DNA from 2 places in the Methyloceanibacter caenitepidi genome. Region 2 is predicted to be linked to the other one. Evidence: predicted binding sites of a transcription regulator. Region 2 holds the regulator's gene; the other holds the start of a gene.

The links. Region 2 encodes LexA, which represses DNA repair genes until DNA is damaged. Its sites were predicted from a motif close to TGTTCNNNNTGTGTTCNG; they were not measured.
Region 1: a site for LexA is predicted at 2,337-2,354, ahead of GL4_RS16020 (helicase-related protein). Genes of this name have one in related genera too.

What each region holds. Positions count from the first base shown of each region.
Region 1 covers NZ_AP014648.1:3,347,813-3,352,008, forward strand. The annotation lists gene GL4_RS16010 (DUF3108 domain-containing protein) at 1-929, shown strand, start outside; gene GL4_RS16015 (hypothetical protein) at 1,505-1,915, opposite strand; gene GL4_RS16020 (helicase-related protein) at 2,435-4,196, shown strand, end outside.
Region 2 covers NZ_AP014648.1:2,191,921-2,196,116, forward strand. The annotation lists gene GL4_RS10210 (ComEC/Rec2 family competence protein) at 23-2,221, shown strand; gene lexA (transcriptional repressor LexA) at 2,255-2,959, opposite strand; gene GL4_RS10220 (molybdopterin molybdotransferase MoeA) at 3,165-4,196, opposite strand, start outside.

The sequences.
Region 1 (4,196 bases), 1.2 Mb from region 2:
TGGACGAGAGCGAACCCTTCCCAATCGAAGGCCTCTACAGCGACAAGAACAAGCCGGGGGACGAAGACGCCCCGCCAAACGCAGATCTGCCGGACGCGGGAGAATTCGCGGAGCCGAACCTGGAACCCGAGCCCGCAGAACCTGAACAAAGGGCCGGCCCGGTCGACACCTCGGCGCGCTTCCAGGCCGTCTACAATGTCAGCCTCGGCCGCTTCAACCTGGGCAATTTCACCATCTCGGGCACGGTGCAGAACGGCCAGTACGCCTTGCGCGGCAACGGCACCTTCTCGGTGCTGAAGGGCTGGGTCTTCAACTGGCAGGGCAAGCTCCACGGCTCGGGCGAGGCCACCACCGATGGCGCGAACCCCCGCTCCTATTCGTTCACCCAGAGCGACGGCAAATACCAGGAGCGCCTCAGCATCGATTTTGGCGACGGCTATGTGCAGTCGGTGAAGATCTGGCCGAAGCCCCGCCCCTATCCCGGCGAGATCAAGGTCACGAAGGAACAGGTTCAGCACGTGGTGGATCCGCTCTCGGGCGCGTTCCTGACCGCACGTTCCAACGACCCCCGCGCCGATCTCAGCGTCTGCAACGAGGTGATCCCCGTGTTCGACGGGCGCTCCCGTTACGATCTGGTCCTCAGGCCGAAGAAGCGCGTGATGGTGCAGAACCGGGGCAACGGCAACTACTCGGGGCCGGCCGCGGTGTGCCAAGTGAAGTTCGTGCCCATCTCCGGCTATCCGCGCGGCGACCCGGGCATCGAGGAGCTGCGGCAAGCCAACGGCATCGAAGCCTGGCTCGTCCCCTTGCGGGGCACGGGCATGTACGTGCCCTACCAGATCACGATCCCCGCCTTCGGGGGCTACACCGCCGTGGCGGTGGCCACGTCCATGCGCGCCGGCCGCGCCGGCCGCGCCGAGGCTCGTTGAACCACTTCGTGGTCTGCCACTCCTCGGCCTGTAATGGCGTGCCGCACCGGCGTGGTTAACGCGCGACCCCCAAAACACAACATGTCGTAGGGAACGGCCCGCGAAGATTTACGAACCCCTGATTCGTCGCCGGTCTGTTCACGGTGTGAGCTTGCCCGTTATCGGCCTGAACCCTGCAGAAATGCTAGATTTAGGGGCTACTGAGTGAAGAAGCCGTGCCACCGGAAGCCCTTTGAGGAGAGCACGCTCAAGGAGCCACAGTTAGCGAAGTTGGCGAAGAGGAGCTTTGTGGACAAACGACGATGACGTGAAAAGTTCAGCGGGTTGAGTCACTTAAAGGATGTGCATAGACCTGTGGACTACCTTGGGACGGGAGGGGATTCCCTTTTGAAAAATAATGAGTTATGGATTTCGCGTGCACAGCGTGATCACATGACGACCAGCTGCACATGCGACACGGTATTAATCTGCCAGCCGTAGCCACGCCGAGGGCGGGCGTGTGCGCAACATGGGGTTCTCGGCAGGCCCCATCATGTGCGGAAATAGCGGGCACCCGTAGCCCACGGGTGCCCGACTTACTTTCTATAAAGAAATTTGGTTCGCTGGATTTTCTTTGAGAGTTTCCTGCCACTGATTCTGTGAAAGGTCGACACCCAGACTTCGCCACCCTGCGAAGCTGACTTCAGACCTACTACGAACGTCTCCCCCGTTTCCTTGAACGTCCAAAAAACCGTGGCGCAACGCTCCCGCCGCTGATCATCAGTCCGGTATTCTCCCTCACGGATCGCTAGGAAGAGCAACTGAAGTTCTTCGTAGCCAATTTCCGGATGCTTCATTCGGATCTTTTTGATCTCGTTGCTACCCAAGAACACGACGGCGGGATGACACCGCATGTGTTCGGCAACAGGACGCGGCAAATCACCAACCGGAAGGGCGTCCTTCTGTCCGAGCAGCGTCTGCATCAAGTGGCTAAGTTCGATAGGCATCTTGTCGCGATCGGTGGAAGAAGCGAATCGGAGAACTTCGTTTCTCAAGGCTACCGAGCGTCGGCGGCGACAACCATCAAACTATGACCCAAAGTGGCATTATCGGCAGGCGCATCAATTGCGCGCGGCCAATACCGACAGGAGGCTCTAGCCGACAGCGACCTTAAACTGCACGCGCACCTGCGAAACATAGCGCCGTTCCCCAAGCACCATCCGTTAACGGCCCCCCAAAGCACAACATGTTGTAGGGAACGGGCTGCGAAAATTTACGATCCCCTGATTCGCCCCTGCTCTGTTCCCGTTGCGATCCGGCGCACATGAAACCCTTGTAAGAAAGCAAAACTAGATGTAGCGCGCGAGCATTAGGCCGCTTACATGTGCACGGCGGGCTCCGCGCCTGCGTCGTTGTTCCGTTTTGGAACGGAACATAAGTCGAATACCCTGGAGTCAGCGATTCGGACGGGATTCGTTCTCCCCCCGTTCGCGGCTGCCACCGGATCGCCTTAAGAATTTCTCCGTATGTCCAAAGCCTTATCCACGCAATCCACAGGCAGCCCGGCCACCGGTGCGCCGACGACCGGGGCTCATGGTCCGCCCAATCGCGGGCGCGGCGTCACCGCCGTGCTCGGTCCGACCAACACGGGCAAGACTCATCTCGCCATCGAGCGCATGCTCGCCCACGAGGTCGGGGTCATCGGCCTGCCCCTGCGGCTGCTCGCCCGCGAGGTCTACGAGAAGGTCGTGGCCAAGGCGGGCGCCGGCCAGGTCGCGCTCATCACCGGCGAAGAGAAGATCAAGCCGCCCCGCGCGCGCTTTTATGTGTGCACCGTGGAAGCCATGCCGCGCGAGCTCGAGGCCGACTTCGTCGCCATCGACGAGATCCAGCTTGCCGCCGACGGCGAGCGCGGTCACGTCTTCACCAATCGCCTGTTCCATGCGCGCGGCACGTCCGAGACGCTGCTGCTGGGCGCAGCGACGATGCGCGATGCCATCCGCGAGCTGCTGCCCGGCGCTAACCTCGTCTCGCGGCCGCGCTTGTCGAGCCTGTCTTATGCGGGCGAGAAGAAGATCACGCGGCTGCCCCGCCGCTCCGCCATCGTCGCCTTCTCGGCGAACGACGTGTACGCCATCGCCGAACTCGTGCGCCGTCAGCGCGGCGGTGCGGCCGTCGTCCTCGGCGCTCTGTCCCCGCGCACCCGCAACGCGCAGGTCGCGCTCTATCAGAACGGCGACGTGGACTATCTGGTGGCGACGGACGCCATCGGCATGGGGCTCAACCTCGATCTCGATCATGTCGCCTTCGCGGGCGTGCGGAAGTTCGACGGCCATACCCACCGCAACCTGACCCCGTCCGAGATCGGACAGATCGCCGGCCGCGCCGGACGCCATATGAACGACGGCACTTTCGGCGTCACGGGGCAGGCGCAGCCGTTCGACGCCGAATTGATCGAGCGGCTGGAGACCCACAGCTTCGACCAGGTGGGCGTCCTGCAATGGCGCAGCCGCACGCTGGACACGTCCTCCATCGAGGCGCTCAAAGAGAGCCTGCGCGAAATGCCCATCCACCCGCGCCTCACCCGCTCCCGCATGGTGGACGACGTGATCGCGCTGGAGAACGTGACGCGTGACGAGGCCGTATGCGACATGGCCAAATCGCCGGCGGCGGTCGGCCTGCTTTGGGACATGTGCCAAATTCCGGACTATCAGCGCGTCTCCCCGGCGGACCATGCGGACCTGGTCGGGGACCTGTTCGGCTTCGTCATGAGCGACGAAGGCAAGATCCCCGAGGACTGGTTCGCCCGCCAGGTGGCCCAAGCCGACCGGACCGAAGGCGACATCGACACACTTTCCAATCGCCTGGCGCAAATTCGTACCTGGACATTTGTGTCCCACCGCGCTCAATGGCTGGACGATCCGGAGCACTGGCAAGAGCGCACCCGATCGATTGAGGACAAATTGTCCGACGCGCTTCATGAACGCCTGACACAACGCTTCGTCGACCGGCGAACCAGCGTGCTCATGCGGCGGTTGCGCGACAAGGAGGAGATGATGGCCGAGATCGGCGACGACGGACAGATCCTGGTCGAAAACCATTTCGTGGGCCGCCTCGACGGCTTCCGCTTCACGCCGGATGCGGCGGGTGAAGGCATTCACGGCAAGGCTGCGCGCAACGCCGCCACGCAGATCCTGGCGAGCGAGCTTGCGCAGCGGGCCGATGCGCTCGGTTCCGCGGCCGACGATGCGATCACGCTGTCGAGCAATGGCCGCATCCTGTGGCAGG
Region 2 (4,196 bases):
TAAGGGCAGGCTGGGGGGAGCCATGCCGGGGACGGACGACAGACAGGATGACGACGGGCGCGGCTGGCCCCCGGACGCGTCCACGCGTCCCCCAGGACTGCTGCCACGCCTGGCGCGGTCCCTCACGGATGCTCTGGAGGCCGAGACCGACCGCTGGATCCTGTGGTTGCCTGTCTTCTTCGCGGGCGGCATAGCGCTCTATTTCGCCCTACCCACGGAGCCGCAGGCCCGCCTAGCTGTCGCATTCGTTCTTGGCGCGCTGGGCATATTCATTTTCGTCCGTGTATCGCCCGCCGGCGCCGCCTTGGGGCTAGCGCTAATGGCGCTCTCTATGGGTTTTGGGGCCGCCAAACTACGAACGGAACTTGTCCGCGCACCGGTTCTCCAGGCCGAACTGCGGCACGTGTCCGTGCAAGGCTACGTGGAGACTTTCGAACGACGCAGCGACGCGCGCGACCGGCTGACGATACGCGTAGTCTCGATCGGCTCGCTGACCCGCGCGGAGGCTCCGGAGCGCGTGCGCGTGACCATCTCCGGCAAGGACACGGCTGTCGCTCCCGGAGAGGCGGTGTCCTTACGCGCGACCCTGAACCCGCCACCGGAGCCTGTCGCCCCCGGCGACTTCGATTTCGGCCGGCGGGCGTGGTTCCAGCAGCTGGGCGGCATCGGATATGCCACGGGCCGGGTCAGCCATCTCGACGGCGCTCCGGAACCGCCATTGAGCTTGCGCCTGTGGGCCGGGGTCGACCGGCTTCGTGATGCTGTCGGTGCGCGCATCCGCGCCGCGCTGCCCGGTGAGGACGGCGCGATTGCCGTGGCCCTGATCACCGGGGAGCGGGGCGGCATTCCGAAACACGTGACCGAGGCCATGCGAGACGCGGGGCTCGCCCATGTCCTAGCCATTTCCGGCCTGCACATGGTGATCATGGCGGGCAGTGTGTTCTGGCTCGTGCGGGCGTTGCTCGCCGCTGTGCCGGCTCTGGCACTGCGGTATCCCATCAAGAAATGGGCGGCAGCAACTGCGCTCCTGGCCGCCACGTTCTATTTGGTTCTGTCCGGAGCGGCTGTCCCGACGGTTCGCGCCTATTTGATGATGAGCATCGTCATGGTCGCGATCCTGCTCGACCGGCCTGCCATTACCATGCGCAACGTCGCCCTGGCGGCACTCGCCATTCTCACCTTCTCGCCCGAATCCATGTTCGACCCGAGCTTCCAGATGTCCTTCGCGGCAGTCATCGGCCTTGTGGCCGCCTACGAGGCGCTTTCGGCCCGTGAGCGGCTGTCTACCGTCGAGACCAGCGCCCTGTGGCGCCGCCTGCGCTGGACTGCCGCGCTCGTGATGGGGGCAGGGCTAACGACGTTGATCGCCGGTACGGCCGTGGCGCCCTTTGCGGTTTATCACTTCCATCGCATGACCCATTTCGGGATCGCCGCGAACATGATCGTGGCGCCGCTTATCAGCCTACTGATCATGCCGATGGCGCTCCTCTCCTTGATCGCCATGCCGTTTGGTCTCGAAGCCTGGCCGCTGCAGGCCATGGGATATGGAATCGAACTCATGGTGGGCACGGCGGCGTGGGTGGCGTCCTGGCCCGGCGCCGTGACTGTCCTGCCGGATTTGTCGGGCTGGTCGCTCGCGCTCATCGCGCTTGGCGGACTGTGGCTGTGTCTATGGCGAACGCGACTGCGGGCACTCGGCCTCGTGATCGCCGGGCTGGGACTGGCGCTGGCGCCCCCGGGCAACCGGCCGGACGTGCTGATCGAGCGCGACGGCAAGACCGCCGCCATCCGCGGGGAGGGTGGGCTCATCTTCCCGTCGGCAACGGCGGCGAGTTACAGCGTCGAGAAATGGCTCTTGGCCGACGGCGACGACACCGATCCGAAGGTGCTGCCGCCAACAACGCCGTTTCGCTGCGATCCGATCGGCTGCGTGGGCAAGGTCAACGGAAAGACGGTTGCGTTGATTCGGGAATCCGGCGCCATCGCCGAAGACTGCCGCAGGGCCGATATCGTGATCGCGCCTTTCAAGCTCGGCAAGGCCTGCAAAGCCCCGCGCGTCATCGTGGACCGGGCGGCGCTGTCGGCCCAAGGCGCGCACGCGCTCTATATCGAAGGATTGTCCATTCGGACGGAGACCGTGGCGGATCACCGCGGAAGACGCCCCTGGTCGCGGCACGCGAGGTCTCCTGCCACCGATCTGCGCAAAGCTTCGGAACGGTAGCTGGGCCCGAAGGGCAGGAACTCAGTAGCGGCGCTAGTACCGGCGGATAAGGCCCACGAGCCGCCCTTGGACCCGCACACGGTCCGGCCCGAAGATACGGGTCTCGTATGCGGGATTGGCGGCCTCCAGCGCGATCGAGTCGCCGCGTCGGCGCAAGCGCTTCAGCGTGGCTTCTTCCTCGTCCACGAGAGCCACGACGATATCGCCATTATTGGCATCGTCGCACTTGCGGATCAGGATCGTATCGCCCTCGAGAATGCCGGCTTCGATCATCGAGTCGCCCTTCACCTCGAGCGCGTAATGCTCGCCCTTGGCCAGAAGCTCCGGCGGCACCTCGATCGTATCCAGCTTGGTCTGAATGGCCTCGGCCGGCACACCTGCGGCTATCCGGCCCATGATCGGCAGCGCGATGGTCTGCCCTTCGGAGACCGGATGCGCGGCCGGTGACGCGGCACGCCCAAGACTGCCTTCGATCACACTCGGTGAGAAACCGCGCCCGCGTGCGGCCACGCTCTGCGGCACCGATTCGGGAAGCTTGATGATTTCCATGGCGCGTGCCCGGTGGGGCAGACGGCGGACGAACCCGCGTTCTTCCAGTGCCGTGATGAGGCGATGAATGCCGGACTTCGACCGAAGATCCAGAGCTTCCTTCATCTCATCGAACGAAGGCGGAACGCCTGACTCCTTCAACCGCTCATGAATGAACATGAGAAGCTCTTTTTGCTTCGGTGTGAGCATCTGGCCCCCTATTTGAGCGGCTCGAACGCGAGCGCCAACCAAACTAGCTTCGGCCACTCTCGGATATGGCCTCGCCCGTATCGTACAAATCGTGAACAGTATAGATGTTCTATTTGTGTTCCGCAAGCGGTACCCGACACACATCGGCCCGAGCGGCGCTTTTGGACGCCTTTTGTTCGTTTGATTCGGGTTGCCGGGGGGTTAACTAGTCCGGAAACGGAAGGATAGAGACCTTTCCGCCCTCGGGGACGGCAGGGGACGAGGCGGGCTGCACGATGAGGCAGTCCGCGCGGGCCAGGGCTCCCATCAGGGACGAATCCTGGGAGGGAAGCGGGCGAACGGTGCGCGTACCGTCGCCTGCAAAGGCCGAAATGGCCCGATGATAGGCTTGCCGCGGACCACCCTTGGCAAGTGGGGCGGCCAGAATCGCCTCTTGTAGGGAATCCTTCCGGCTGTCGCCGAGAAGCGCCCGCAACATTGGCCGCAGGAAGACGAGACCGCAGACCATCCCCGAGACCGGGTTCCCCGGAAGACCGAGCACACGTGCCTGGCCGAGCCGTCCAGCAAACAGCGGCTTTCCAGGCCGCATGGCCACTTTGGCAAAGTCGAGCTCCATCCCTACGTTGGCCAGCGCGCCCGCGACCAAATCGCGATCGCCGACCGAGGCCCCGCCGATCGTCACGAGGATATCCGCATCGGCGCCGCGCGTGATCGCATCCGCAAGCGCCCGCGCCTCGTCGGGCGCAATCCCAAGATCGACAGGCACGCCGCCCAGCGACTCAACGAGAGCAGTGATGCCGTAACTGACGGACGCCACGATCTCGTCGGGACCAGGCATGCTCCCAGGCGGCACGATCTCGTCGCCGGTCGAGAGGATCGCGACACGCGGCTTCCTGCGAACCGGCAGTTCCGCATGGTTCATCGCCGCAGCCAGTATGAGCGCGCGGGCGCCAAGTCTCGTTCCCGCCGTCAGCAGCACGTCGCCTTCCATGAAATCCTGACCGCGGGGGCGGATGTGCCGACCGGCCTCGACCTCCTTGATCAGCACGCTGTCTCCGAGCGCCTCGGTGTCTTCCTGGATCACCACTGTGTCGGCTCCGTCGGGCACCGGCGCGCCCGTGAAGATCCGGACCGCCTGGCCGGGCTCGAGGATGCCGTCGAAGCGCGCGCCGGCAGCAGACGTCCCCACCAGGGCAAGCGTCGCGGGCAGGGCGCGAACGTCGGCAACACGGACCGC